DNA from 3 places in the Lysinibacillus sp. GbtcB16 genome. Region 2 is predicted to be linked to each of the others. Evidence: riboswitches for the same ligand, from Rfam matches in the RefSeq annotation. Region 2 holds a riboswitch; each other region holds the start of a gene.
The links. A riboswitch is a leader RNA that binds a small molecule or an ion and turns the genes downstream of it on or off. The one in region 2 is predicted to bind cyclic di-AMP.

Region 1 (10,525 bases), on a different contig from region 2:
CAAAGGATAGTGATGTAGATAAAGCGCTTGGCTTGGGATTAGGGGCAGACGATTATATTGCTAAGCCATTTTCTATGCTGGAATTCTCAGCTCGCGTAAAGGCCGTTATTAGAAGAGCTACGAAATACGCTGGCCAAATAGATCCCAAACAAGATGTAATAGTTATAGGCCATTTAAAGATAGATATTGTTAATTTCTCAATAAATAAAAATGGACAAGAAGTGAAGCTAACATCAAAGGAATTTGCCATCTTAAAGCTATTTGTAACAAACCGTAACCGAGTTTTTACGAAAGAGCAAATTTATCAGCTAATATGGAAAGATGCATATTACGGTGATGAAAATATTATTAATGTACATATTCGAAGGCTACGCGAAAAAATTGAAGATGATCCATCCAACCCCCAGTATATTAAGACGCTGTGGGGAATTGGCTATAAGTTTGAAGGATAACAGATATGATAATCATGCTATTAATCATAATTGTGGTGCTTATAGGAATAGTTATTTTTCAATGGAAAGCAAAAAAAGAACAAAATCAGACGATCCAATATATGAATGAAAAACTCCAAGCCATTGTTCAAGAAAAAAGTAACGAAAAGATTTTGGTAACTACGAGCAATTCACAAATTCAACAGCTACTTATTTCGATAAACGCTTGGCTGGACCATCACCAAAAAGTTCAGGCGACCCATCGCAAAATGGAAGATTCCATGAAAAAAATGCTGGCCAATATTTCACATGATTTAAAAACGCCTTTAACGGTTGTGTTAGGCTATATTGAAATGCTTCAGCTTCAAGGCTCAGCTAGTGAAGAGGAGCGTCAAAGACTATTAGCGGGTGTACATGCTAAAACATTAGAAGTATTAAAAATTATTCATACATTTTTCGATCTTGCCAAATTAGAGGCAGGGGATACAGATTATCCAATCACTAAAATCAATGTCTGTGAAATTAGCCGTAAAAATATATTATCATTTTACGATATGGTCACGTCCATGGGACTAAATATTACTATTACAATCCCTGAAACACCTATGTATGCCCTTGGTAATGAAGAAGCGTTAGATAGGGTTCTCAACAATCTTTTATCCAATGCTCTTGCCTATGGAGCGGATGGTAATGTAATTGGCTTAACCGTAAGAAATGATGAAACGACTATTTATATAGATGTATGGGATTGTGGTAAAGGAATCGATGAATACCATATTGATAGTGTTTTTGAGAGAATGTACACGCTAGAGGACTCTCGCAATAAATCCTTCCAGGGGAGTGGCTTAGGTTTAACGATTACAAAGCGATTAGTGGAAATGATGGACGGTTCCATCCAGTTATCAAGTATTCCCTATAAAAAGACCATTTTTACCATTGCATTAAAACGAATGATGTATTGAAATCACAGCTTGTAGAGCTTTTATTGTGCTTTACAGGCTTTTCTTATGCTCTTAAGAAATTTGTAAGAATCCAGTAATAAATTAGAGAGTTTCATTTTTTATAATGAAAATAGCCACATTTGAGGGAGAGATTGACATGACATACATTGTGAAAACAAACCAGCTTACGAAAGTGTACGAAGGAAGAGAAGTGGTTTCTGCTGTCAATATGAACGTGAAGAAGGGAGAGATTTACGGCTTTTTAGGCCCTAACGGAGCGGGTAAAACGACAGTTATGAAGATGCTAACGAATCTGACGAAGCCAACCAGTGGAGATGTTGAAATATTTGGTGAGAGGTTGACCGATCAATCGTATGAACTATTAAAAAGAATGGGAACGATTATCGAATATCCTATTTTCTATGAAAAATTAACGGCTAGGGAAACCTTAGAATTGCATTGCGAATATATGGGCTATTACAATAAGCAGGAAATTGCCCATGTACTTAACCTTGTAAAATTAACAAATGCAGAGGAGAAACGGGTAAAAGATTTCTCATTAGGGATGAAACAGAGACTAGGTATTGCACGCGCTATTATTACAAAGCCAGAGCTCCTAATTTTAGATGAGCCAATTAATGGACTAGATCCCATTGGGATTAAAGAGTTGAGAGAGCTTTTTAAAATGCTCTGTACGGAGTATGGCATTACGATCATTATCTCTAGTCATATATTAGGGGAAATTGAACAATTGGCCGATACGATTGGTGTCATCAAGGAAGGTAGGCTCATTACTGAAGTAACGATGGATACGATTAATCGTAATCAAGCCGACTATATTGAAGTGATCGTAAACGATGGTAAGAAGGCAGCCTTTATTTTAGAAAGTGAATTGAGAATGGCTAATTTCAAACTGATGGATGACAATTCTATACGAATTTATGATTTGACAGTATCCCAAAAGGTTCTAACAAAAACATTGATTGAACATGACATTGAAATAGAGGAGATTAGCAAAAAAACTAGCACATTAGAGGATTACTTCCTTAAGCTAATAAATGGAGGGATTGTTCATGCTTAATTTAATGCGTTTGGAAATGAAAAAATATCATTTAGGCTCCTATGTTAAAAGTGCTATGTTTGCTAACTTTATTATTTTAGGATTTATGTTTATGATTTTATTTATTTCTAAAGTAGAAGGGGAAGTTGATATTGCAAATTATGAAATGGCTTTAAGTGTCATCGATTCATTTGTCAGAGCCGTATTTATTATTTTTGCAGCTACATTAATAGCTAAACTGATCATCGGAGAATATAAGTTTAAAACAATCACATTGGCCTTTATGTATCCTATAAGCCGAAAGAAATTAATCGCTGCTAAGCTTGCGATTGTCATGCTTTTTACCTTTAGTGCAATCATCGTTTCAAATATCTTGATTACAACCATTTTTTGCATCGTAAGCGATAAATTTGATTTAATTCCTGATGTTTTATCTAATACTTTAATCATGCAACATATACCATCTGTACTCATGAATGCAATTGCTGCCTCAGGGATGGCATTAATTCCATTATATTTCGGAATGAGAAAATACTCTATTCCAGCAACAATTATTTCTTCTATTCTAATCGTATCAGTGACTTCATCCAATACAGGTAACTTCACATTAAATGACATCATTATTATTCCAATCTCGTTAGCAATCATAGGTATTAGTATTGCCTATCTAGCTATCCGCAATATCGAGAAGGTTGATGTTTAATGAAAGAGCCATAAATTTTGTTGTTATCGAACGATGATGATAGCAATTCGATAAAGGTGATTTCAATGAAGAAATTAACTGTAACTTCTGCGCTGCTTTAGCTATCCTACAAGAGTAAAGGATCATGTAGGATCCAATGGTAGTAAATTTGTCTATAATTATCACCTTTAGATTATCAACAAAAAGGCATCGAGATTTTTCTTCTCGATGCCTTTTGTTAGTCTATTAATTCACTATTTTATCCAAATATTGTTTCACCTAGTAAGTAAATATTTAATGCCACAACGATGACAACTACAAACCAGCCTAAAATAGTAGTAATACGGTGGTTCACTAAACCACCCATAATGTCTCGTTTGCTTGTAAACATAACGAGAGGGACGAGGGCGAATGCAATACCGAAAGATAACACAACCTGACTAAGAACGAGCGCATGGGTTGCATTTACACCAGATGCAATAATCGCTAACGGAGGCACCATTGTAATGGCTCTCCGTAAATAAAGTGGTATTTTTCGTTGAATGAAGCCTTGCATTACTACGTCACCTGCTAATGTCCCTACAGAGGAGCTAGCTAGCCCAGCAATTAGTAAACCAAGACCAAAGGAAATGGCAGCCATTGGGCCGAGAGCATTCTTTAGGCCGTTATAGGCAACATCTAAATCCTCTACTACAATCCCCTGTGTGTGAAATACTGCTGCCGCGATAATGAGCATACTCATATTGATGGCTCCTGCAATGATCATAGCGATGATAATATCAATAAATTCAAAACGGAAAATTCGTCTTTTTTCTTCTTCATTACGACCGATAATACGACTTTGTGTTAAAGAAGAATGTAAGTAAATAGCATGGGGCATGACGGTCGCACCTAAAATACCTGTTGCTAATAGTAATGAATCCACCCCTTCAAATTGTGGCGTGAACATACCAAACGCTACTTCGCCCCAATCTGGCTGTGCTAAAAATGTTTGGAAGGCAAATGCTAATACGACAATTAAAACCATGCCAGAAATGCCTGCCTCAAAGGCTCTGAAGCCTCTTCTTTGAAGCTCTAGAATAGCAAATGATCCGACTGCTGTAATGATAGCTGCTGGAAGCATAGGGATATTAAATAACAAATAAAGCCCTAATGCGGCACCTATAAATTCAGCAAGGTCGGTAGCAATAATGACTAATTCAGCCTGAATCCAAAGAAATATAGATGTCTTTTTAGAAAAATGTTCACGTGCCACCTCAGGTAAATTTTTTCCTGTCGCAATACCAAGCTTGGCAGATAAGGATTGGATGAGCACCGCCATTAAATTAGAAAAGGCTATTACCCAAAGGAGTAAGTAACCATATTGAGAGCCAGCTGTAATATTTGTGGCAAAATTGCCAGGATCAATATAGGCGACCGCTGCAATGAATGCAGGTCCAAGAAAAGGTAAAAACCGTCGCCAACCTTTTATATCTCCATCTAAAACCGCCTCAGCAGACGATTTTGTGACTTGTTTGTATACCATATTTGTTCCCTCATTTCAAAAAGTATCGTTTGTGAAATAAAGTTTCCTGGAGGAAAATAAGATAATAGTATTCTAACGCTAGGATTAGAAAAAGGGAAGCGCTTTGCTTAAAATTTTTAAAAAATAAGTATGCACATTTCTCATCAATTTCTAATTAGACTTTCCTTACCTGTATCGTTTACGATGAAAGAAAAGATGAAGGACTGATTCGACATGAGCAATCGAATTTTAATTATAGAAGATGAAGAAAATATTGCGAGAGTGCTCCAGTTAGAGCTTCAGTTTGAAGGCTATGAAGCGGTGATGGCCCATACAGGAGCAGACGGTTTATTGCAATATCGTGAGCAGCAATGGGATTTAATCTTACTGGATATTATGTTACCCGAAATGAGTGGCATAGATGTACTAAAGCGTATTCGCGCAACAGAATCACAGACCCCAGTTATTATGCTGACTGCTAAAAGTGAGGTGGAGGATAAGGTAAAGGGATTGGATTTGGGAGCTAATGATTATGTGACAAAGCCCTTTGAAATTGAAGAATTACTGGCCCGTATCCGGAATGCACTACGGTTTTCTCAAAAGGCTAGTCCAACAAAGGTTGGTGTATCGTTTGGACAGTTATCGATCGATGAGCAGACAAGAGAAGTTATTTATTATGGTAAGGAGATCCAACTGACTCCTAGAGAATACGATTTATTGTTATATCTAATGAAGCATCCTAAGCAGGTGCTCACAAGGGAACAAATATTAGAGACGGTATGGGGCTTTGATTACTACGGAGATACAAATGTTGTGGATGTCTATATTCGTTATGTGCGCCAAAAGCTTGAAATCGCTAATGTAACACCCATTATTCAAACAGTTCGCGGTGTAGGTTATGTGCTGAAGGAAAATAAATCATGAAGCTTAAAACAAAAATTCATCTACTTACCACTTTATTAATGCTAGTAATTTTAGTGGCAACTAACAGTGGAATTTACTTTTTGTACGAGAAATTTGCCTATAATACGGAATATAGTCAACTTCATACACGAGCGAATGATTTAAGCTCAACATTAAGCCAGTTAAATACACAAACCAACCTACAGCAGGTATTAAGAGCATATATGCCAGCTGGTGGTGCTATCTATGTATATGGTGGAGAAAATTTAAAGACCAAGGTTCAGGCCACTCTAGACATGCCAGATGTTACTTCTATTGCCTATACAATGCCTACTATTTGGATGGATGGGACAATTGTGGACATCACCTTACAGCAATCCATGGAGGAAGTAGAAAGTACACTGGATTTATTAAAGGCTATTTTGATCGTTGTGTCCATTATTGCCACCATTCCAATCTTTTTAGCGAGCTTGGCACTCGGTCGCCTAATTTTGTTACCACTAGAACGCTTAAATGCGACAATGCGCAAAAGTGCATCGACGGGAAAATATGAAAAAATGGACATCCCAGCTAAAGGTGGGGATGAATTAGCAAAAATTAATCGAACGTTCAATATGATGATGGAGAAGCTTGAACAGCACTATCAAAAGCAACAGGAATTCGTTTCAAATGCTTCTCACGAATTAAAGACGCCCATTACTGTCATTGAAAGCTATGCAAAGTTGCTCTTGCGAAGAGGTTTTGACAATCGTGAAGTAGCGCAGGAATCGCTACAGGCTATTGCAAATGAATCTTCTCGTATGCATGAAATGGTATTACAATTATTAGAGCTAGCCAAAAATAATGAGCATATGGATATTCATATTGAACAGCTAGAGCTAGCTCCCTTCCTTAATAAAGTGGCTGCACAAATGCAGCAGGCATACCATCGGAATTTTATAGTCGACGCAGAAGAAGCACCACAATTTATTGACAGTGATGAAAAAATTTTGAAGCAATTACTCTTTATTTTGCTTGATAATGCTAGGAAATATAGTGAGGATGACGTTCATATTTCCACAGCTGAAACTACTACGCATGTACGAATGACGATTCAGGATTTTGGCGTCGGTATTCCTGCAGAGCATGTTTCACATTTGTTTGAGCGTTTTTACCGTGTCACAGAGGATCGTAATCGTAAAACAGGCGGTTCTGGCTTAGGGCTTGCGATTGCACATGAACTTGCGGGACAATTGGGCATCACCATAGATGTGGAAAGTACAGTTGGAGAAGGTTCAAGTTTTACCTTGTGTATACCAAAGGAGGGGCAGCAATGAAAAAGTGGGTTTTAATACTTATTGTGATTATCCTTCTTTGTAGCGGAGTGCTTTGGTTTATTCAAAATCGCTATTTTCAAAAGGAGCCTCTCAGTGAAGCGGAGGCCATACGCCATATCGAAGCTATTTATAAGGGTCAAGTTTCAGAAGTAAAAAAGCGTGGAAATTCATTTGAAATACAATTTACACGTGAGAATTTGAAATATACAGCCATGCTTGATGCTACAACACAGCAGGTTTCTGATCTAACGTTGCAAAAAGGGCAAAGTAAATTATTGTTAACAGAAAATCAAATAAGAAAAATGGTGAAAGAAAAATATGGTGAGGTAGAAAGCGTCATGCTCACAGATACCATTTATACCGCACGTGTTGAAAAGGAGCATAAGCAAAAAGATATAACAGTAGATGGCTATTCGGGTGAAGTGTTATCTGAAAAAGATGTAGAACCATTAAATCAGCCTGAAAAACCTCACATTATTACCGAACAGCAAGCCATTGATATAGCGCTGCAACAATTAACAGGGAAAGTGGATTCTGTAGATTTTGAAGATACTGCGGAGGGCGGTTATTATTTAGTTGAAATTGAAACAGAGCATGAAGAAGCCACGTTCCAAATTCATGCTGTATCTGGAAAGGTCCTTTCTGTTTCATGGGACGATTAAAGAGTTTTCTCATGGAATTCTAATGTTCCTCTTATAGTTCTATCATCTTTGCTTGGTAAGCTAAAAGCAGATAAAACAAAGGAGAGATGAACATGAAAAAAATAATGATGATTCCTGCATTAGTGGTGACTCTTGGTGTTGGAGCGGCAATTGGTTCAACAACTTTATTATCAGGAAGTGCACAAGAAAAAAAGATCCTATCCATGCAAGAAATCGAAAAGAAAGCATTATCAGTAGTGGATGGGACAGTAGCAGATATTGAACTAGATCAAAACCGCTACCGCTCTGTTTATGAGGTAGAGGTGCATGCTGATAAAGAAGAGTATGATTTAAAATTCGATGCCTATACTGGTAAATTACTTAAGCAGAAGAAAGAGCGTCAAGATGACGATGATAATGAATGGGTTAACGCTAATACTGCTACTAACCTTATAAGTAAAGAAAAGGCTATTGAAGCGGCTCTAACAAAAGCAAAGGGTACAGTCACAAAAATTAAATTAGATGATGGTATTTATGAAATTGAGTTAAAAAATGGGCAATATGAATATGATGTTGATGTTGATTCGATTACAGGAGAAATTGTTGATTTTGAACAAGATATGGAAGACTAATAATAGTTGTTGCCTTAAAAGTAGAGCATACTTTTAAGGCTTTTTTTGTTGTAAAATGCCTTTAAATTAGGTATTCGCGGGTAAATTAATTTCTACCATGGATATTAACAATGTTTTCAAAAAGTCTATGTATTTCACTTGTAAAAAATAAAAATTTTCTTCTTTACTTTTTTAATCGACAGGCGTAATATGACATCATTATTAAAGTTTCAAATTTCTAAATCGCTGAAGCAAACTAGACGCGGGGGACCCATTTTAGACGGAGCGCATAAGCAATCCTTGGGGTGAATCTCTTCTTTTGAAGGGTAGGGCTACTCAGGCCCGAATCCGACAGCTAACCTCGTAAGCGTTAAGAGCAGAAAAGTTGGAGCTTGGCAGACAGATGAGCGTCTACAAGTCTTATTTAGTGATGACTTGTAGGCGTTTTTTGATCTCATTTAGGAAGGCGAAACACAATCTAAGAAACTAGAAGGTGTTTATTGATGAAATCCTCATTTAAACGTTATGTAATCGGCAAACCATTAAGATCCGATGCGTTAGGGGAACAAAAGCTTAGTAAAACAAAGGCATTGGCAATATTATCGTCCGATGCTTTGTCTTCCGTAGCCTATGGACCGGAACAAATTTTAATTGTCCTGATGACTGTGGGAACATTAGCATTTTGGTATTCTTTACCGATTGCGGTAGGGGTCGTTGTCCTATTGGTGGCGCTGACTTTATCATATCGTCAGGTTATATTCGCCTATCCACACGGGGGCGGCGCTTATGTAGTTTCTAGGGAAAATTTAGGTGTGAACGCAGGTCTTGTAGCAGGTGGCTCATTGCTCGTTGATTATATTTTAACGGTAGCGGTAAGTGTATCAGCAGGGACAGATGCAATTACATCGGCATTTCCAAGTCTGCACCCATACAATGTGCCAATTGCTATTATCTTTGTGATTTTTTTAACGGTCTTGAACTTACGTGGTGTAACAGAGTCCGCCTCTGTTTTGGCATACCCTGTCTACCTGTTTGTAGTCGTTATGCTAGTGTTGATTGGGATGGGGCTCTATAATGTTGCAACAGGTCAGGTGCCAGCAGAGCTGCATCCAAAGATAGGTACACCTGTCGCAGGGATTAGTTTATTTATATTATTAAAGGCATTTGCGACAGGGAGCTCAGCTTTAACAGGGGTAGAAGCTATATCGAATGCAATCCCTAATTTTAGAAATCCTGCTCCTAATAATGCTGCTAAAACATTGTTAGCAATGGGCGGAATCTTAGCGGTTTTATTTATCGGTATTGTTAGTTTAGCTTATTTTTACGGAATTGCGCCAACTTCGGAAGCGACAGTCGTTTCCCAACTAGCAGAAGCAAGTGTTGGTCGAAATTTCTTTTATTATATAGTACAGGGTACAACAGCGATGATTTTGGTACTTGCAGCAAATACGGGCTATTCAGCATTTCCTCTACTTGCTGTCAATTTATCAAAAGACGGTTTTATTCCGAGAATATTTCAAATGCGTGGGGATCGCCTAGGGTATTCTAATGGCATTATGATGCTAGGGCTAGCAGCCATTGTCTTAATCATCTTATTTGATGGGGCAACAGAGCATTTAATTCCACTCTATGCTGTTGGGGTATTTATTCCGTTTACATTAGCGCAAACGGGAATGATGCGAAAATGGTGGCGTGAAAAACCTACTGGCTGGATGGCAAAATTTACGATTAACACAATTGGTGCAGCTATTTCGTTTATCGTAGCGATGATGTTTTTTGTAACGAAGTTGCCTCAGGTATGGCCAGTGTTTGTCTTTTTACCAATTATCATTTTTGTATTTCATCGGATCAAGCTTCATTATCAAGCCGTTGGAGAACAGCTGAGATTGAGTAAAGAGGAAGTCGCTACTATTGAAGGAAATGTATTCATCGTACCAGTAGCTGGTATAACGAAGGTGGTTGAAAATTCCCTTCATTATGCGAAATCACTAAAGGTTGATAAAATTATTGCCTTTTATGTGGCTTTCGATCAAGCTGATGCAAAAGCCTTCGAAGAAAAGTGGCAGGCTTGGCAACCAGACATTCGACTAGTAACCTATTATTCGGCTTATCGTAGCATCACACAACCATTGATCAAATTTATAGATAAAGTGGACCATCAATGTGCGAAAACAGGTCATAAAGTAACGGTTGTCATCCCTCAATTTTTACCGAAAAAGGGCTGGCATCATATGCTTCACAATCAATCAAGCTTATTAATACGTACAACATTGTTATTTCACAGAAATGTCGTGATTATGACAGTACCTTTTCATTTATCAAAATAATGCTAGCATGCTAGAAAATTGTCTGTTATAATCAGTACGTTGATTGAAAACACGAACGTTTACAATTAAAAAGTCGCAGAATACCATTAAATTCCGAAAAATTAAACTT
Region 2 (10,525 bases):
TTGTCTAAAACGGACTCGAAATTGATTTTCTACTAGGTCTTGAGGCTGAGAACTATCTAGGCTGCAATAAAAGTGGGTTTTTGATGTACACAATGAGTGTATCTTGCTTGTTTTCATTGAAAAATAGCAGTTCATTTTAAGAGCTAATTATCATCTGCCATAAAGTAATTTTTAGATCCTAAACTAGAAGCTTTTCGACAAAAATAGAAGATGAAACCTTCCTCCGTTTGACAAATTAACAAGATGGGATGAGCTATACTTATGGAAAATAAACTGAGCGAAGGAGGATTTCTGGTGAGAACCTATTCCATATATAAGATAAAAGAAGAGCATTTAACGTTTATTTTTGGCAGAGAGCGAAAGTTGTTAGAGATGATGCAAGGCTGTGAAGACGCCAATGAGAAATCCTTAAAAGAGCTTGCGTATATATGTGAATCCGTTCGTTTTGATGAAATAGCAGCAATGTTGGAGCATCAACTTGATTCCAAATATGCACATTTAGAAAGAGCTCGTAATGCTTTGTTTTTAGAACATCCGATAAAAGGCAAAATGGCTATTTATTTAGTGGATCGTAAGATTTGTGTTTATTGTGAGGGTTCACGAATGCTAGATTTAGATTTATTTCAAATGCTTGCCAAAATGAGTGAACGATTCATTGCTTTCAATAAACAAGATAATGAATGTGGGTGGTTGAAACCTATGAAGTATACAATGCACTAGGAAAATTCACTACAATATATAGTAACATGCTATCATTTGGTGTATAATGGAGCGTGGAGAGTTTTTTCTCGGTATATTGTAGTGGAGGAGGTTGGTTGTATGCCTACATGGGGCTGGATTATTATCGTAATTATCGCATTAGCAGCGGGAGCGGCACTTGGTTTCTATTTCGCTCGTCAAGCTATGATGAAATATTTAAAAGAAAACCCACCTATTAATGAGCAAATGATTCGTATGATGATGGCACAAATGGGTCGTACGCCGTCTGAAAAGCAAGTACGTCAAATGATGGCACAAATGAATAAATTCCAAAAATAATTGGAATTTTTAAGGAGCAGCTGGTTAAGGTAACTGGTTGCTTTTTACATGGACTCATAAAAGGGGATGTCTCAAAATGGTTGAGACATCCCCTTGTTTTTAATGAAGAGAAGCATTCAGCCAGTTAATTGCACTATGTACAACAACAGCTACACCTAACGGTAGAACACCCTTATCTAAAATAATATTGGGATTATGAAGTGAATAGTTTTGATTTCCTAAACCGTTCGATCCAGCCCACATAAACATCGTTGGTACACGCTGGCTAATATAAGAGAAATCTTCTGTACCAGCTAAAGGTTCTTCGTCTATCTGTAAGTTTTCCTCACCGACAATTTCTTTGACAAAAGGGGCGACTAATGTACAAAGATCTATATTATTATAAAGTGAAGGTGTTGAAATGGTGTGAAGGTCATATGTGCCTCGCATCAATAATTTCTGGAATGCGTTTAAATAGCTACGATCCACCAGCCATAAAAGATCCCTTTATTTTTTTGCTTGTTCATAGTTTGTTTCCCTCCGATTTCTACTTTAATTACTGAGAATGAAGCTCTCACTTAGGCAGAAAGAATTCGTTTTCATTAATGACTATGTCATCGACCCAATTCATAACGTTCCATCCATCAAACGAGATGCTCGTCCTCAATGGATTCTGAAATTTTCCAATTCAAATAATGAATATGGCTCCATTTTCCTTCTCATATAACGCTTACGAGGTTAACTGTCGGATTGGGACCTTTGAGTAGCCCTACCTAAAAAGGATTCACCCCTTGGATTTTCTAATGATCTGTAAATATTTGATTTCCTTGTCTCAACTGGCTTCAGCGATTTAGAAATTTGAAACTGACTATGAAATTCTTTAACAAAAGGCTGTAAAAATTTTTTTTACAAAGCAATTTCTTATGTTAGTAAGATGTGTAGCAGTCTTTTAGAAACAAGAATGAAAAAATTTTTAACTCTATTCGTTTGAAATATTCTATGAAAACATAAAAAAACTAGCAATTTAAAATATTCCCACTAATTTTAGAAAAACTAGCTATAATAAATAGTATTCATAGAAAAGGAGCTGTTAAATATGGAACGCGAAAAGACAAATGTAGAAAGCTTTGATCTAGATCATACAAAAGTAAAAGCCCCGTATGTTCGGTTAGCGGGAGTTAAAGCAGGGAAAAATGGCGATGAAGTGTACAAATATGATATTCGCTTGAAGCAACCTAATAAAGAGCATATGGAAATGCCAGCTTTGCATTCCTTAGAGCATTTATCTGCGGATATCATTCGTAATTATTCTGACCATATCGTTGATTTCAGTCCAATGGGTTGCCAGACAGGCTTCTATGTATCCCTTATTAATCATGAAGATTATGAGGACCTATTAACTATTTTAGAAAAAACATTTACTGACGTGACAAAGGCGACAGCAGTGCCTGCATGTAATGAGGTACAATGTGGCTGGGCTGCGAGTCATAGCTTAGAAGGAGCACAAGCATTAGCGAAGGAATTTTTAGCGAAACGAGAGGAATGGCATATCGTTTTTGAAGAATAAATATGGAAAAAAAACCTTGCGGGAATAATAAAAGCAAGGTTTTTATTTGCGTTAAAAATGGAATGGAATGACATTGGAGGAGGAAGAATCCCGATTTATTTTTTGGTAAATAAAACTTTCTAAAAAATCATGAATTAAATCTTCGTATTCATCCATATTTTCATTAAAGGATTGGGCATGTGCCCCAGTATCAAATAGCTTTAATTTTTTAGGACCTACTTTTTTATTGTAAAGATCTAGTGACATGGACGCTGGAATAAATGAATCAGGGATACTATGGATAAAAAGTACAGGTTTTTCAATATGGGTCACTGCTTCGGCGGGGGTCACACTTTTGAAGGAGTAGCCGTCCCGGAGGCGGACAAAGAAATCGGCAAAACGAATGGGAATAATAGAGCCATATTTAAATTCAGTTTTGGCAATTTGCTTGAGCAACATGGAAAAATCGGAGAATGCACAATCAGAAATATAAAAATCAGCATCATCTTCAACCGTACCTGCATAAAGTAACATTGTTGCTGCACCCATAGATTCTCCATGAATACCTAGTATTGCATCTTCACCAATCATGGCTTTCACTGTATTGACTACTGCATCAAGATCATTTTTTTCATAGTGGCCATAACTAGTTGTTTTGCCACCAGATTCGCCATGACGGCGATGGTCAAAGATGACTGAATTATAGCCAAGCCTTTCAAATAGCCGAGCGTATTTAACGGAATTTATTTTATTTTCGGTAACACCGTGACATATGATGATCGTGTTATTGGTTTGCAACGGCTGAAGCATAATTCCTCGAATCGTATAACCATTAGGAGAATCAATATTTAATTCGCATTTCAAGTTTTTATTGTACCAAGCCTCATCAAAGCGTTTGGCTGTCGTTTCTCGTTCACGAACAAATTCAGGATCTTTTTGTTGAATATACATTAATTTATTGGAAAGCGCGAAGCCGAACAGACCAGTAGCTGCTGCGGCAAGCGTTGTTGTAATACCAGAGAATAAAAGCATCTTCTTTTTCATCATAAAACACCTCCACATGCTGTTTCTTATTTGTAATGTTCCCAACTGAGATTGTTTAAAACACGTCAACATTTTACAATAACTTTGGCAAAACTGCGATTATTTCTATTATCGAAAATCGTCAAAATATTTGTTAAAATATACATATCTGCTAGTAGCATATGCAGCAGTGTTGATTTTTGAACGGGGAAAAGGGGAGAATGGACATGATAAATGAGGTAGTAATCGTGAGTGCTGTACGAACAGCTATAGGCTCATTTCAGGGGACATTAAAAGACGTACCAGCTGTAACTTTAGGTAGCATTGTTATTAAGGACGCTTTAGCGCGTGCAGGAGTAGCTGGGGAACAAGTCGATGAAGTCATTATGGGGAATGTGTTATCGGCTGGTCTTGGACAAAATCCAGCTCGTCAGGCAGCGATACAGGCTGGCTTACCACATGAAGTATCAGCATTAACAATTAATAAAGTATGTGGATCAGGTTTAAAGGCTGTGCATTTAGCAACGCAAGCTATTTTAGCAGGTGATGCTGATATTGTCGTGGCTGGTGGCTTTGAAAATATGAGCCAGGCACCTTATGTTTTAAAAAATGCGCGTGAAGGCTTCCGAATGGGCGATCAAAAGGTAGTGGATACTATGATTCATGATGGTCTATGGTGTGCTTTTAATGATTATCATATGGGAATTACAGCTGAAAATTTATGTGATAAGTATGAAATTTCAAGAGAAGAACAGGATGCTTTTGCAGCTCGTTCTCAGCAACGCGCAGAGGCAGCAATTGCAGCAGGCAAATTTGAAAATGAAATCGTCGCTGTTGAGATTCCACAGCGTAAGGGAGAGCCTATTGTATTCGCCAAGGATGAATTTCCACGTGCAGGTGTAACAGAGGAATCTCTAGGTAAGCTACGTCCCGCATTTAAAAAAGATGGCTCCGTAACAGCGGCGAATGCTTCAGGCATTAACGATGGGGCAGCGGCAGTTGTTGTGATGTCGAAGAAAAAGGCACAAGAGCTTGGTATTCAACCAATGGCGATTATTTCAGCCAATGCAAGCGCAGGAGTAGATCCTGCAATTATGGGAACTGGTCCAGTTATAGCAGTACAAAAAGCACTGGCAAAGGCAGCAGCAACATTAGATGAAATAGATGTAATTGAAGCAAATGAAGCATTTGCAGCACAATCGATTGCTGTTGATCGTGAATTACGCTTTAATCATGATAAACTAAATGTCAACGGGGGCGCGATTGCTCTTGGTCATCCGATCGGTGCAAGTGGTGCTCGTATTTTGGTCACACTCTTACATGAGATGGAAAAGCGTGATGCGAAAATGGGCTTAGCCACGTTATGTATCGGTGGTGGTCAAGGGGTAGCTACAGTAGTGAAGCGTCCTTGATGTCAATAAGAAGGTGAATGAAATGGGAAAGAAACGAAAACAACAACAACAGACAAGCAATAGCATGACAGCGAGCTTGCCAAAGCAGGAGGCAGTCACATTAGCAGACCAGCTAGGTGGCGATGTGTTAGCTAAATTAAAAGCGGCAAAGCAAGATTTAACCGTGAAAGAACAGGCGGCAGAAGAAGAGCGCCAAGCAAAACTAGCTTTTGAACGTAAGCAACGAGAAAAAAATAAATCGTTTGAAGAATTATTAAACGAGTATGGCGATAAAGGCACGAAATATTAATAAGGAAACAGTGAATTCGCGCATGTGGGTTCACTGTTTTTGGATAACCAAAAAAGTCGATATTCTATAAGTAACAAATCATGATGTGGGAGACGCTGCCAATAACATATACCTTATTATAGTTTAGTAAATAGATTAAATTATGATAGGAGAACAATGATGTTTGAATTATATTCTAAAAGATTAAGATTAATTCCTTTAAATGCTAAGTATTTACAATTGCTAATAGAGCATGAGAATGATTTAGCAGTTGAATTCTCTTTACATAAGCTAGAGGGGATTATTGATGATGAGCTAAAACAGGCATTGAACTATAGACGCTCCAAAGATTTGGAAGATGAAGAAAATTATATTTGGCATACGAATTGGATGATTGTATGTAAAGAACAGAATTGTGCTATTGGGGGCATTATGCTAAAAGGGATGCCAAATGAGAGGCAGGAAGTGGTGATTGGTTATTATACCTTTCCTAGTTTTCAAGGACGTGGTTATATGACAGAAACCATTATAACAATGATAAACTGGCTACATCATCAACCAAATGTTCAGTATATTATTGCAGATACAGAAAAAGATAATTTCGCTTCGCATCGAGTTTTAGAAAAAGCAGGGGCTACCTTATATAAAGAAACGGAGTCTCTTTATTATTGGAGATTTCTATAAGGATTATATATGTAAGACAAAAGGCTAGTATAGTGCCTTTTGTCTTTTATTTTTCAACAATTTCCTGAAGACCACAACGACACCAACAAAAACAATGGCTCCAGCTGTATCAACAAGCACATCTTGACCGCTCATTGTGCGACCTGGTGTAAAGCTTTGACGAAATTCATCAAGCATAGCAATTAAAGCCGTTCCAGCAATAGCAATAGTTGCTGCAAAACGGCGTTTTCCCCATGCAAAGTACAAACCGAGCGCAATGCATCCAAAACCGATAAAATGTGTAAGTTTACGAATTAAAAATTCAACAAATGGAAAATAACCACGTTCTTCAACTGATACGACTGTGTCCCAATAAGGGATTTTTAAAACGGATAGTTGTTTTTCAAAAGGTTTATTAGCTAATAAATCTTTAAGCTTTGGTAAAATACTTTGTTGTTCGTAAGTCATGCTCGAGGAAATGATAAGCACAACAAGACAGATGATGAAGATTAACCACTTTTTCATCGATGTTCTACATATTGTTCATTTTTCGTTAACGTATTTGCTGCTTCAAAATTGGTTATAGCAGCCGTATTTTCATAGGCAGAGAGGGTCTGTGCTAGTTGCTCCTGTGAGCTTGCTCCAATCACTGTAGAAGCGATTGCTGACTCTTTTAAATTAAAGGCTAGTGCCAATGCATGTAAGTCATTATACTGTGAAGCTAAGTTTGTTAACGTTGTTGTTAACTCTTCTGAAGAATAGGTGTTAAAACCGTTTACTCGTTGAAGACGTTGCTGCCAGCTATTTGTTAATAAGCCCTTTGCCACTGTGCCGCGAGTTACAACAGAAGCACCTTCGTTCGCAATAAAGTCAAACCACTCTTCGGGGCGACGATCTAATGCACTATATTGCATCATGACACTTTTAGCAGAGCTTGTAGGTAAAAAACGTTGTAACACATTTGGACGAATCGAGGAAATGCCATATTCACGGATAAGTCCTTCTCTTTTCAGGCTCTCAAAAGTGTCGATAATACCATCCCAGTCATCTTCGATTGTACCACCGTGTAACTGATAAACATCGATGTAGTCCGTTCCTAACCGTTTCAAACTAGCATGAAGAGCTTGTTTTATATAAGATGGCGAAGCATCCCATTGCCAGCCTTGCACACCTTCAGTCCAACGATTACCTACCTTCGTGGCAAGGATAATCTCTTGACGACGCTTTCCTAATGCCGCGCCAATAATCTCCTCATTAGCCCCTAAATCATATAAATCGGCAGTATCTATATAATTTATGCCCGCATCTAATGCCATATCGACAATAGGAGCTCCTTGCTCTTTATCTGTCGAAAGTGACATGCCTCCTAAACTAATTTCAGAAATGAATAATTCACTAGTGCCAAGCTTCCTCTTTTTCATGAAACGACCTCCTTCGATTTCTTTACTTGTAATGGTACAATGAACATATCTGAAGGACAAGCGAGGTTATCGTCTATGAAAAAGTTTGAGGAAAAAACGACAAAAACGACACCAATCTATGACGGAAGAATTGTAAAACTACAAGTTTATGATGTCATGTTGCCAAATGGTCAGGTTGCAAAGCGCGAAATTATTAAGCATCCCGGAGCGGTTGCGGTAATTGCTGTGACAGATGAGGGTAAATTAGTGTTAGTGGAACAATATCGTAAGGCACTTGAACGTTCTATTGTTGAAATTCCAGCAGGGAAACTTGAACCTGGTGAAGAACCAGCAATGACAGCTCGCCGTGAATTAGAGGAAGAGACAGGCTACGGCGCGCACAGCCTTACATATTTACAAACATTTGCAACGTCGCCGGGATTTGCAGACGAGGTCATTCATCTATATGTAGCGAAGGATTTGTATATCATCGACAATAAAGCAGCATTAGATGAGGATGAGTTTGTCGAACTTTTAGAAGTTTCGTTGGAAGTAGCACAATCAATGGTCGCAGATCAACGTATATTTGATGCTAAAACTGCATTTGCTGTACTTTGGCTTGCTGCCCATTTAGAAAATAATCTTTAGCATAATAGAGACGGACGAGCATAAGCTGTACAAACCTTGATAGAAAAGGAGCATGTTTATGTCTCGTACGGTGTCTATATTTTATCACGCTTCCATCATTGCCGTTAGCTTTGTTTGTGGCGTTATTTTCTTTCATATTTTTGGTGGACCGAAAGCGGAACCGTTTATTTTATTTATAGAACCTCGTTTAGCCGATGGGGACAGGCATTCGATTTTTCGTTTAGTGCTTCCTGTCGCCATTTCCATAGGTCTTGTATTATTACTAGCAACTCACAGTGTTTTAAAAGTTTTAGTACGTGTAACTGTAGCGATGCGTGCCACTTTTTTTGGCTTTAGTTCTGTTTTTTTATTACAAAAACTTGAAGCTTTTTGGCTTTATACGATTTGGTGGTTTCCATTTCAGCTTATCTATTGTATATTGTTGCTAGTCCTATGCAATTTACTTGTACCTGCTTGGTCAAAGCGAAAAATCGGGAAACAAGTATCTGGTCGGACAATTTTGTTGAATTTTATCGCATTTTTCATCATAATAGTTGCTGAGTTTATTGTTGTTTCTTATGTGTTAAAATGATGGGTTTAATAGACAGACATTGTGATCAGATAAAAAAGTAGAACATGTTAGAAATCTATTCACTATCTTGTAATAGGATTTACTCCTTTGGTATAATGGAAAGAGTTTAGGGGGGCGTCACATGGAGAGCCGAATTGATCGTATAAAAAAACAGTTGCATAGTGCTAGTTACAAGCTGACGCCGCAGCGAGAAGCAACAGTTGCTGTCTTGCTTGAGCACGAAGAAGACCACCTAAGTGCTGAGGATGTATATCTTTTAGTAAAAGAAAAAGCACCAGAGATCGGTCTAGCTACTGTTTATAGAACGTTAGAATTATTAACTGAGCTCAAAATTGTCGACAAAATCAACTTTGGCGATGGCGTGTCGCGCTATGACCTACGCCAAGAGGGAGCTGCCCATTTCCACCATCATCTAGTTTGTATTGAATGTGGAGCTGTTGATGAGATTCAAGAAGATTTACTTGAAGATGTGGAAGCCGTTGTTGAAAAGCGTTGGAACTTTATCATAAAGGATCACCGACTAACTTTCCACGGTATATGCTGGCGCTGTCATGATAAAAACGACGAATCGAATGAAGAAAATTAACGAAAAGCTGTCTGTTTTAATCTCTGTTATAGATTAAATCGGGCAGTTTTTTGTTTTTTTATGAAATAATAAATCCTTATTTCCGTTGGTTTATGTCGAAAGGAGGAGGCTTTAGCACATTTCTAATAGCCATGCTAAAATAGAAAATAATTGACAGTAAGGGGGCGTTGTGATGAATGAATTTCAATATGCAGTAGAGGATTATATCCATTTTATCCAAGTGGAACGGCAGTTATCTGTTAATACATTAGCATCCTATCGCCGAGATTTAGAAAGCTATGTGAATTTTTTGCAAAATGCAGAAGGCATGGCTGATTTTAATCGTGTAGAAAGAACGACTATACTACGACATTTAGAGCAACTACGTGCACAAGGGAAGACAAGCCGTACGATTGCTCGCCATATTTCATCTATTCGTAGTTTCCACCAATTTTTACTCCGAGAAAAGCGTGCTGAATCAGATCCAACAGTACACTTAGAAATGCCGACAATTGAGCAAAAATTACCGAATATTTTATCTATAGAAGAAATTGAAGCCTTATTGACAGCGCCCAATCGAAGTAAGCCACAAGGTATCCGTGATTTAGCGATGCTTGAATTATTATATGGCTCAGGTATGCGAATCAGTGAGCTTATTGCTTTAGATTTAGCTGATATTCATTTAACAATGGGCTTTGTTCGGGTGTTTGGGAAGGGTGGAAAAGAAAGAATCATTCCTCTTGGCAAAAGCGCGTTATCAGCCATAAGCACCTATTTAAACAATGCTCGTGGTCAATTACAGGGAAAATATCCAAAAACTGATGCGTTTTTTATTAATCAAAGAGGGAAACGTTTAACAAGACAAGGTTGTTGGAAATTAATGAAGGAGCATGCTTTAAAAGCTGGCATCCAACATGAGTTAACACCCCATACATTGCGTCACTCTTTTGCTACTCATTTAGTCGAAAATGGGGCTGACTTACGCGCCGTACAAGAGATGCTAGGTCATGCAGATATTTCAACAACGCAAATATACACACATATTAGCAAAACAAGATTATCGGAAGTATATAAGCAATTTCATCCCCGCGCTTAAAAATTTCAGAAAATTTTTTTCGGGTCGGATGTCTGACCTTTATTTTTCGCATTTTTTTGGTAAAATAGAGTCATGAGATTGGAGGCAATAAGAATGAATAAACCGTTTAACAAAATCCATGTAGTTGTGATGGACTCTGTAGGAATTGGTGAAGCGCCAGATGCTGCAAATTTTGGCGATGTAGGATCACATACATTAGGACACATCGCTGAAAAAATGAATGGGCTTACAATGCCAGTAATGGAGTCAATGGGTTTAGCAAATATTGAGCCGCTGCAAGGTATGCAAGCGACAAATGAGCCGAAAGCATACTATG
Region 3 (10,525 bases), 1.3 Mb from region 2:
CTTTACTATTCAGTACGATTGGCTTTATCCAGAAAAATAGCTGCCTATATAAAGTGCTAAGTGTTTTTACAAATCATTAATACATTCCCATCTAGATCTTTGAACACAAAATAAAAATCATCCTGTATTTCTGTCACAAGTTCAACATGATGCTCCTTCATAAATTGATATGAAGCTTGGAGATCATCCGTTACAAGCTGAATGGATGGAACTTGGTAGGTGGCAATATCCCCATCCTTTTTTCTCCACTTTGGCATAGCATCTAAAATTAATCCTGCCGTTCCTTCCATAGGCGCCACGAATAAATGTCCAAAATGCTCTTCTCCTCCTTCCAAACCAAGTATTTTTCTGTACCATTCTATTGCCTTCTCTAAGTTACGAACTGGAATAAATACAGCACCGATTCTGTTTTTAATGGGCGTACGATTATTAGGTGTAGTCATTTACATTCTCCTTTCATAAAACTTTACATTTACTGTTGAATTCTACATCCCCTCATTTTTCACCTCTATTAATAATAGGTATATCACTATCAATCAATAAAACGTAAAAAAAGCGTTAATCGAATAAGGATTAACGGCACAATGGTTTCTTTATTTTTATCTCTCTACTTGAAATCTAGCTTAAGAACCCTTCTTTATCTATCTTGATTTTCATAATAGGCTTCATCCGCATACTTTCGATCTGTTCCTTTCAGATAGGCTAAGATAATGGATGGACGTTTAAGTAATATCCAATCTCCATTTTTATCAAACTTCCTACTTGAAGTGATCATTCCATTTTGAATGGTCCCAAATTTTTTCCCACTCTTTTTGCCCAACACTTTTAATCGTTTAGCGAAATCTGCATCTTCCGCCATAAGCATTTCTTCATTAAAACCATTGATCAATTTAAAGTCCTTTTTATAACACCAAAAAATCCCCACAGAAATAGCTCCATACTTAAAGAATAATGGGCCAATTAATAACAATGCTGAAACAAAAATTCCTAAGGACATTCTTTCAAACTTTCCTGTAACTCCGCCTCCAATGTACTTTCCTGAGCTTAAATACTCCTCTACCTTTGACAACACATGATCATTCATCAGTGTATCTGCATCAATCGTAACAATGATTTCACCTCTCGCTATTTCAACACCAGCGTTCCTTATCTTAGAAAGGTTCTTGTCGTCATTCTTTAATACGATACAATGATACGATCTTGCAATTTCCTCCGTTTTATCCGTACATCGATTTAAGATAACAATGATTTCAACTTGATTTTCATATGGTTTAGAAGCTTTTAAGATGGATTCTATGCATTTCCCAATGTACTGTTCTTCATTATGCGCGGGTATTACAATTGAAAATTTTATAGCCTCCTTATTTTTTTCTTCTAAAGAATTCTCCTTTTCGCCCATACATTATCTCCCCTTCGATTGAAACCATTTTTATTTCTGTAACAGTAACTTGACACAAGAGTAAATTTTGTGGAAATGACATCGAAGTAACACTATCTATTTAATTTCCCCTTCCAAACACCACCCTTATAAGGAATATTATCTCATTAAAGATGGACCTGAACGAATCAAAATTTGAAATTTTTTCTAATTATTATGTATTGCAGTTTCAAGACACTTAGAAGTCTTATCCGCAACAAATCAGGAGCTTCCGAAAAAATGCAATATAATGGAAGTTAGTCTTTCAGCCTTGGGAGCCATACCCTCTCATTTTAGCTCTTCAAAATCACCAAGGTTTGTGTAATTCACTTTCTGGTCTCGCGACTAAGATTGTCTTATATTCTCCATCTGGAAAAGAATGTACTCTTTTATAACCAAAAATTGTACATTAAAAGGGCATGAAAGTACTTTGTGTTGAATGAGCTCCACCATAAACTATTTTGAGAAGTAACGTACGATGATGCTGCGGCTTTTCGTAAAAAGGACTGATAAGATGAAAAGATTTATGTGGACTATCAGCGACATACCAAGCTTGTAGGGAGTGCTGCTACATCCCTTGACCTCTCTGCAAGCTTGGGTTTCTCAAGGGAGCTGATATGGATGAAAAATCGATCAAGGGCCTATATTCGCCATCAAAGAGAGCGAAAGATTCAAAAGAAATGGGCTATTTTACAAAATATTATGTTACGGGAAAATGAATACATGCCTATAAGGGGTACATTGAGCAAAGGTAAAGTGCATTGCTCTTGTAGAATGTGCCGCTACGAGCAATATCACTCGATCCCAAAAGCCAAACATAAAGCAAGGTTAATAGCTATGGAACAGGAAATAGACGAATATGTCTATTTCCTTTTAGTATGCTGTTCTTTCTTTCCATGATCTTGCCCTTACAAAAAGCATATCGCTAGGAAATAAAAATAATTTCCCGGGTAAGCGCAAGAAATGACAAGTTTAGTCTTCCCTAGCAACACTAAGCGACTGATTTCATCATTATCCATGACTTGCTTAAGTGTTAAAGCAAGCATTTTCCCTCGCACTATTCTATTTCATAATTAATTTCCCTATGAATTATATTTATTTCCTGACCAAGAATGTCTTGCCATCAGTACATTAATGTAGTGTTGGTCGAGTATCTGCCGCTCTCCCTTTATCCTCTATCAAATTTTCTTTAATAGACCTATCGCCAAACCATCCTCCATATTCAATTCATATACTATTAGTGGAAATATAATAAGTTGTATTTTCTTGAAAACCTTCATTTTCTGGTGTGAAAACAATCTACTTTTTGACTCGTATAACAACTCACTAAAGATTATTTTTTTGAAGGGAGGTGAAAAAATGGCACTTTCAATTATAAATATCCATGTAAATGTTACAGGAACTTCCACTAAATTTTTTAATATTTTAGCAGCAAATTTAGCTGTCACTGATGGCACGACTATTGCTGCAACTGCCTTTTTAGATGATAGTGGAAATGCCGCTACTGCTTTCCCAGTAGTCACAAATGGCTACTATAATTTCTATATTAATGGGGTATTACAGGAAGGTGGCTCCTATACAGTTTCTGCAACAGAGTTAACCTTTAACGACGTTACAGGTACACTCACTGCAGGTACGCCTTTAGTAATCGAAGCGGTAGAATTAGTTACACAAACGTAATTAGTAAGCTAGTATTTCCCCTTATTTTTTGATGGAGGGTCACTACATCCCCAAGTGACCCTTAAATTGCTTAAAGGAGAAATCACATCCATTTTTCTCATCCCTAATAAAGTAATAAACGAATAAAAAGTTCATAGAATAGCATTGCATGAATAGGATGGATACTAAAATATTAAATGAAGGAGAATGACTATGAGCATTGAAATAATTAAACTCGCACCAACACTATTACATGTATTTAAAGCTGGTGAGTCGAATCCAAAAAAAGAAAAGCGCATTATTTATGGACAAGCTACATCAGACGCAAATGGGATCGCTACCTTTTATGTTACAGACAATGCATTAGCGAATGGCAATCCTTTATTATCAACTATTGATTTCGCAGTATCAAGTGTATACTCCACAAATGCATCGATTAATTTAAGACCTAGAGTACAAATGAGAGAAAAGAATATTGCTGGAAAATATGTCTCTGCGAATGTGACAAATATTAGTGGTGTAACGGTATTAGGCATTAGTGTATTGGGGTCTGAAAATCCAGTAAGCGGCGTTATTGTGGACTTTATGGTTCTAGGCAGCTTTGATCTTTAATAGAAGGTATGGAGGTTTTTCATTGATGATGAAAGAATGAAAGAATGAAAAAAAGATGCCCAAAAAGGAGAGCCTATTTGAACATCTTTACTTTATTGCAAAGGAATATTCAGTTCAATATTTCTCCTGATAGGATTGGCGTAATAGTTTAAATATTTTTGCCTTTCCATTATAATCTTCAAATTGTGTCGTTTCCACTACGTATTGCTCATCTCGTGAAAACGAAATACCTTTGGACTCTAACAGCGTACCATCTTCTTTTATTGCAGCAGAAAACATTAAAAATTTACCTTGATGATCCTGATTCATCTTTACGGATACACTTTGCTGCGACGCGGAAATATCACCATTAAAATAGCATCACGTCCATAGCATCTTGCTCATTCTTCATATATGTAATGGCCAGACGATACAAAATATCCTGATCCATTTCAATAAGGGAAAGTATCGCTTTATGATCCCCGCGTATAGCACGCTGCTCTAATTCAAATATCATCCTTTTCGCCTCCTTCCTCCATTAGACATGCGATTCTTCATTTCGTTCAAAATCTGTAAATTTTTCTTTTAAATTGGAAGTACCATGGTTCTAAACCAGTAAAACACATCATCCTGTGCCTTACTGGTTTTATAGAAGCCTACATATTATGAGATAGAAAATTCCAAGCTCGAGGCTTCAGTGTTCCCCCCTTTGTCATTCTCAGTTACCAAAGCGCAAAATGATACATATTCCTTTCTCTGGTACTCCATGCTCATCGGTTATCCTCATTTGTAGAATTGTCGACCATTTTTTTGAAGAACGGACTCCCCTATGTTCGACCGCCACGTAAAACATTTATAAATTATTGTTTATCGTGTATACACACCTATGAAACCATCATCATTCCCATTATTAAGAAGTTTGATTTCCTCATAGGGATTCTTCTTGTTACTTTCTAAAAGAAATAGCTTTTTGTAATTTGTGCTACTTCCTTCTGTAGTTGTATAGGTAAAAGTTAAAATTTTCTTTTCCTTATTATATTTAAAGGAGTAATCAGAGTAATTCTTTGTAGTTGAATTTATTAAAATATATGTTTTATGTTCATTTTCATCATAAGCATAAATTCCATCCTTTAATTCTTCTCCAAATATGTTAAGAACCTTCTTACTTTCTTCATGATTAGCATCCAGTTCTAGTACTCTTAAATTTTCTAATTTTGTATTTTCAGAAAGAACAATTTCGGGATTGTTCTCTTCATAGTTAACATCCACACTATAGCTGCAAGCCGTTTGCATTAACAATAATCCAAGTAAAGCACAAACTGTTAACCTCTTTTTCACGACTCTTTTTCCACCTTCTTTTAAAATTTAATAACTTTAGTTAATACTTACATATTATACAATAATCTAAACTAGTATATACAAATATTGCCACTTAGTATATAATGGAAATTGAATTACAAATACAGGGGGGGTTGTTAAAAGATGACAGCAATAACTGGAAATAAGTTACTTAGTTCGTTGTTCTTTAGCTTTGTGTTATTTTTAGTTTTTAGTTGCAGTAGCCTTTTAGTCCATGCAGCCGAAAGTGATTCAGAATTACTACCCTTTGAAGATTTAGAATTTGTGACAGATGATAGGTATAGCGTACCAACAGAAGACGGTGGCATGATTTTGTTTGAATCAGAAGAAGATTACCAATCTTATCTGAATAACAGCATACAACCTTTATGTGCTACATGTAATCAGACAACTCAGACAACACTTGAAAAATACACTGTTTCACGCGCATTTATTGGTTATCACCCCGCTACACCAGGTTGGGATAAAGTGAAAAGTGTATCCATCGCTGGCGGAATCACTTGGAGTATAAACGGCTCCTTTGCACAAGGTTCATCAACGTTCGGTATTTCATTTTCACATAGTTTTACATCTACAAGGACTTATGAATCGCAGTACCCTACTAAATATATCCGTGTTGGTGTTAGAAAAGATGTTATTTACCACAAAGTAAAAAATGTAGTAAGAAATCCTATGGGTACAATTATCAACACGTATATCACTGAAACTGCAACTCCATATGGTGATACGTATACGGAGTTAATGTATAGAAATTAATTAGCTATTTAAAAGTAGTACAAGTATAAATATCATGTTACGAAAACCCAACTACAAATTTTTTTTGTAGTTGGGTTTTTAAATTAACGAAAGTATTGAAAGCAACTCAAGCAAAATCTTTATTCATTAAAATAGAATAAATCCATGCGCCAATTATGGGGTACACTCATAAGTCATACCCCACAACCCTTGCTATATCAGCATTTCTAGGCTTACCTAAAAATACTGTTTTCATAAATGCCAGGTTTTTTGTAATAAGGGGTTATAAAAGTAAATCAACTGGGGTAAAAGTGAGGTACTACCGTTTTTGAAAGTTTGTACCCCACTTTATTAGTTTGCATAATAATTATTATATGGCAGGTGTATAAAAAAATCACTACTCATTTAGAGAGTGATTTTTTGTTTTATATAAAACTGTTCATGGCCTCTTTAGTTTCAATTGAGTACGTTTCTTCTTCTATGATGATAGGCTCATTTCGATCAATCCTAAATTTACTTTGAGGTGGTCGTTTCATATCCTCTTCAATTAACCTCTTTACATACTTACTGACGTTTCGTGGCTTCCCAGTCAACGGGTTTGTTTGTTCTGCATGATTTAATAGTGCGAGATCGTGTTCGCAATGGTAATTGTCCAATTTTCTTCGCCATTTAGATGAAATGGAAATACGTAAGATTTTTCGATTACTCAAATTATAAAGGCGATGGCCCATGAACATCATTGATTTTATTGGGTTTACATTATGCGGAGGCATCATTGTTTTGTGGGTAGCCGATAAGGTTGAAAACTTGGTGTATAATCTGAAATCGATGCTTGGAGAAACTATAGATGAGGCTGTTACTGTAGTAATGAAAGTTGTACCTAAAAAGAAGAAACATGATGAATTAGAGGTTTAGTTTAAATAAATCCAGGTACTCATTCGAGCACCTGGCTATTTGTTTGCTACATTATTTACCTTATCAAAGCTAAATATTCTCTTAGTCATTTAAACTTGAGAACCTTGCTAAATCACTTCTTTTACCAATAGTTACTAACAGATCTTCTCTTTGTAGTAATTCCTCAGGAGATGGTGAAACGATAATATCTCCAGTTCTTATTATTGCGATTACACTAACGTTGAATTTAGCACGAATGTTCAGCTCTTTTAAGTTCTTACCAACCATTTTTGAAGGGATAATAATTTCTTCTATATTATGATCCTTAGAAAGTTCAATATAATCGAGAGTGTTTGGTGAAAGAAGTTGATTGGCAACTCGGTCTCCCATATCCCTTTCAGGATAGATAATCCAATCCACTCCTATTGCTTCTAAAACTTGACCGTGACGTTTTCCAATAGCTTTTGCGATTATTTTTTTTAATCCAAGATTTTTAAGTAGCATACAAGTCAAAATACTTGCTTGAATATCATCACCAATTGCTACAATTATACAGTCAAAGTTGGTAATTCCTAAGGATCTAAGTGCCTTCTCATCCGTAGAATCTGCAATAACTCCGTGTGTGTAAAAAGTTTCAGCATCTTCTACACTCTCTTCATCTAAATCTATACCCAAAACTTCTTGCCCAGCTTCATGTAATCTTCTTGCGATACTGGTTCCAAATCTTCCTAATCCTATCACAGCATATTGTTTTTTATCCACTCTCTATACACTCCCCGTTTATTTATCCAATCATTATTTTACCTTTTGGACGTCGGTATGCTTCCTGTTTACGTCTTTTAGTAATTGCAAAACCTAATGTAAGAGGTCCTAATCTCCCCACAAACATTGTTAAAATAATTATAAAACGACCAATTGGTGAAAGCTCAGGCGTTAACCCCATCGATAAACCAACAGTACCGAATGCTGAAGTGGCTTCAAATAGATACATTATAAATACATGACCTTTTTCCGTAATACTTAACATGAAAGTGACAACAACTACTATCATGATACCACTCATTGCGACAGTTAGTGCCTTTAGGATATTTTCAATAACAATACGACGTTTAAATAAAACTACTTCTTCTTTTCCTTTTAGTTGAGAAAGGGCAGTTATAATTAATACTGCGAACGTAGTGACTTTAATACCACCTGCAGTCGAACCTGATCCTCCTCCAATGAACATCAAAAAGATGGTTAAGAACAAGGTTGCATGAGTTAAATCTCCCATAGATAATGTATTAGCACCAGCAGTTCTAGGTGTAACACTATGGAATAAAGCGCCAAGACCTTTTCCTGTTGGAGATAAGGAACCTAATGTTTTTACATTACTATACTCAAATAAGAATATTAAAATAGTTGCTCCAACAATAAGGATAAGCGTTGTGCTTAAAACAACCTTTGTGTGTACCGAGAAAGTACGAATTTCACGATATTCATAAAGTTCATTAATCACAATAAAACCTAATCCCCCTAAGATGATAAGAGAACTAATTGTTAAAACTACAATGGGATCGTCAACATAATCAGTTAAACTGTTAAACCCTCCCATTAAATCGAAACCAGCATTATTAAAATTTGAAATGGCATGGAAGAATCCATAATAGATTGCTTGACCAATAGACATATCAAACGAAAAACGAACGGCAAGCAATATACCACCAATACATTCAGTTATGACAGTGAAAATTAATATCCGTTTAACTAATCTAACTACGCCAGCAGTTGAATTTGTATTAAAAGCTTCTTTCAATAACAACCTTTCTTTTAAAGAAATTTTTTTCCCTAATAGAACAAATAAAAAGGTTGCAAATGTCATAAATCCTAGCCCACCTACTTGTATTAGGATTAGAATTACAATTTCTCCAAACAATGAAAATGTTTCACCGGTATCAACAACTACAAGACCTGTAACGCATGTAGCCGACGTAGCAGTAAATAATGCATCTAAAAATGCTAGACCTTTACCATCTTCTGTTGCTATAGGTAGAGTTAATAAAAAAGCACCTATAAAAATTAGAATAGCGAATCCCAAAACAAGAATCTTTGCAGGATCAAGATTTTCTTTTAAGCTCTTCATTTTTATCTCCTAAGTGTGGTACATAGTAATACATTACTTTACCCAAAATTTGAATTTATATGAATCATGTGCGGAATAAAAACCATTCGCAACCCTTTTATTGGAAAATAAAAAAAGACCGATCTAAACAAGCAATAAAAAATTACTGAGTTAGGCGGTCTTCTTTATGACCTCCTTCGCTTTAGCCGACGAAGTTAGCTGACGGGTAGGATGGCGAAAGAGAATATCTCATCCTTTCTGCAAGGCAGAATTAACCCCAAAATAATGGGTCCTCCGTTCTCAATTGTTGAGATTTGGCCGATATTTTATTAGTTCTGATTTACGGAATTATTGTACTCCTTCATATAAATTTTGTAAACAAGGAAAATATTTATCTATGCTTATTAAACTGATCACTCCATTGGTGTATGTTGTAACATATTAAATATCGGAGGAATTCAATTAATATTCAAAATTAAGCTCTAGAAACATTTCTCGGTCTTCTTTAATAATAATTTTTAATATAAGGTGTCACCACGCTCTGATAACCCTGTAACACGCATTTCTTGTGCTTTAATATCATTCCTAATCGATTCTACCCCAGCGTTAATTGTCTAGTTTCGTGCGTATTACGGCTGAATCAGATGCATCGTTCTTAACATCCTTGTCTCGATTACGGTTGTAAGTGAGCACCCCAATAAAAGCATCTAATACTGTACATAAAATTCCGATTAAAGCTTCTGTTTGACTGTCCATGTCAACACCTCACAAATAAAAATAGCACCGCTCGGCAAAGTGCATTGCTTAGGTCTTGTTGTATAAAAATAGCCCTCCACAGCTGATTGTGGAAGGCAAAATATAATGCTAGTTATATTGCGTATAATTTTGTTCAAGAAAAAACCCCACCTATTGGTGAGGTTTAAACTAAACGAATTAATAAGTAGTAACTACAATATTAGAATCACCATCTTTAATGCCACCTGTTACAACTAACTTAATGTGATAGGTAGTGCCCACCATTAATCCACCAATTCTAACACCATAACTTGTTTCTGTTAATATAGGGTTGTTATAGTTTGGGTTAAAATTAGGACCATCAAATACTGCAACAAGTGTTGAATCAATCCAAGTTATTCCTCCATCAGTTGATTGTTGTACCTTCATACTTGTGGATCCTATTGCGGGATTAATTTTGAAAGTTAATTCACCATTTCCTTTATAACCATCAATTCTAAAATCGTTTTGTGCGCTGTTCTCGTCTTATAACTTTTCGGTTTTATAACGAGCCTTCACCGTACAGGCGACTTTCATCGCATACGGCGATCCATCAGCAGTAAATTTAGTACTTATTTCCCCCTCAACATCTTAATTTTATTTGAATATTAAATCAATAGTACTTGGACAAGGTAAAGAAATCTTAACCTGCCTAGGTCCTTATCATTTTAAACAATAAAAATAACGCTAGCTTATGCTGCGTTTGCTTCTTTAATTCATATTTGAATGCAAATAAAAGACCACTATATTAAGTGATCTTTTTAACAAGGGAATGATTTATTTTTTACATATTATTCTTAACAAAACATGTAAACTGGGGTAATGCCTTATCTCTTAAAAAATATGGGCCGGCCGTGTATGTCATGCTTGGAACTAGTCTGTCAAGCGCAGGTCGGTCGTCGGTCTGTCTTTCCCTAATATTTAGGTTTTGATAAATACCAAGGGAGGAAAACCTTACCGCTCCGACCTACCTCCGAGTTTCCATTATATTTCCT

Region 1: another riboswitch for cyclic di-AMP. It lies ahead of KVT27_RS18105 (APC family permease); the one in region 2 lies ahead of KVT27_RS03045 (M20/M25/M40 family metallo-hydrolase).
Region 3: another riboswitch for cyclic di-AMP. It lies ahead of KVT27_RS09810 (TrkH family potassium uptake protein); the one in region 2 lies ahead of KVT27_RS03045 (M20/M25/M40 family metallo-hydrolase).

The regions. Positions count from the first base shown of each region.
Region 1 is NZ_JAGXJV010000006.1:6,840-17,364, forward strand. It holds gene KVT27_RS18060 (response regulator transcription factor) at 1-452, shown strand, start outside; gene KVT27_RS18065 (sensor histidine kinase) at 458-1,393, shown strand; gene KVT27_RS18070 (ABC transporter ATP-binding protein) at 1,530-2,453, shown strand; gene KVT27_RS18075 (ABC transporter permease) at 2,446-3,135, shown strand; gene KVT27_RS18080 (Nramp family divalent metal transporter) at 3,374-4,639, opposite strand; gene KVT27_RS18085 (response regulator transcription factor) at 4,853-5,542, shown strand; gene KVT27_RS18090 (sensor histidine kinase) at 5,539-6,837, shown strand; gene KVT27_RS18095 (PepSY domain-containing protein) at 6,834-7,499, shown strand; gene KVT27_RS18100 (PepSY domain-containing protein) at 7,592-8,110, shown strand; cyclic di-AMP (ydaO/yuaA leader) riboswitch at 8,324-8,473, shown strand; gene KVT27_RS18105 (APC family permease) at 8,593-10,416, shown strand.
Region 2 is NZ_JAGXJV010000001.1:620,910-631,434, forward strand. It holds gene sirA (sporulation inhibitor of replication protein SirA) at 295-720, shown strand; gene KVT27_RS03040 (YneF family protein) at 820-1,038, shown strand; gene KVT27_RS03045 (M20/M25/M40 family metallo-hydrolase) at 1,138-1,506, opposite strand; cyclic di-AMP (ydaO/yuaA leader) riboswitch at 1,729-1,875, opposite strand; gene KVT27_RS03050 (S-ribosylhomocysteine lyase) at 2,114-2,584, shown strand; gene KVT27_RS03055 (alpha/beta hydrolase) at 2,636-3,607, opposite strand; gene KVT27_RS03060 (acetyl-CoA C-acetyltransferase) at 3,814-4,998, shown strand; gene KVT27_RS03065 (YqkE family protein) at 5,021-5,287, shown strand; gene KVT27_RS03070 (GNAT family N-acetyltransferase) at 5,447-5,950, shown strand; gene KVT27_RS03075 (VanZ family protein) at 5,975-6,454, opposite strand; gene KVT27_RS03080 (aldo/keto reductase) at 6,451-7,350, opposite strand; gene KVT27_RS03085 (NUDIX domain-containing protein) at 7,426-7,977, shown strand; gene KVT27_RS03090 (hypothetical protein) at 8,036-8,548, shown strand; gene fur (ferric iron uptake transcriptional regulator) at 8,670-9,134, shown strand; gene xerD (site-specific tyrosine recombinase XerD) at 9,307-10,209, shown strand; gene deoB (phosphopentomutase) at 10,303-10,525, shown strand, end outside.
Region 3 is NZ_JAGXJV010000001.1:1,937,095-1,947,619, forward strand. It holds gene KVT27_RS09750 (VOC family protein) at 57-443, opposite strand; gene KVT27_RS09755 (glycosyltransferase) at 638-1,399, opposite strand; gene KVT27_RS09760 (hypothetical protein) at 2,039-2,317, shown strand; gene KVT27_RS09765 (DUF4183 domain-containing protein) at 2,777-3,097, shown strand; gene KVT27_RS09770 (hypothetical protein) at 3,290-3,688, shown strand; gene KVT27_RS09775 (hypothetical protein) at 3,803-3,997, opposite strand; gene KVT27_RS09780 (RNA polymerase sigma factor) at 4,038-4,184, opposite strand; gene KVT27_RS09785 (hypothetical protein) at 4,535-5,005, opposite strand; gene KVT27_RS09790 (hypothetical protein) at 5,150-5,782, shown strand; gene KVT27_RS09795 (hypothetical protein) at 6,187-6,471, opposite strand; gene KVT27_RS09800 (hypothetical protein) at 6,491-6,676, shown strand; gene KVT27_RS09805 (potassium channel family protein) at 6,758-7,417, opposite strand; gene KVT27_RS09810 (TrkH family potassium uptake protein) at 7,440-8,777, opposite strand; cyclic di-AMP (ydaO/yuaA leader) riboswitch at 8,946-9,086, opposite strand; gene KVT27_RS09815 (hypothetical protein) at 9,363-9,512, opposite strand; gene KVT27_RS09820 (hypothetical protein) at 9,690-9,920, opposite strand.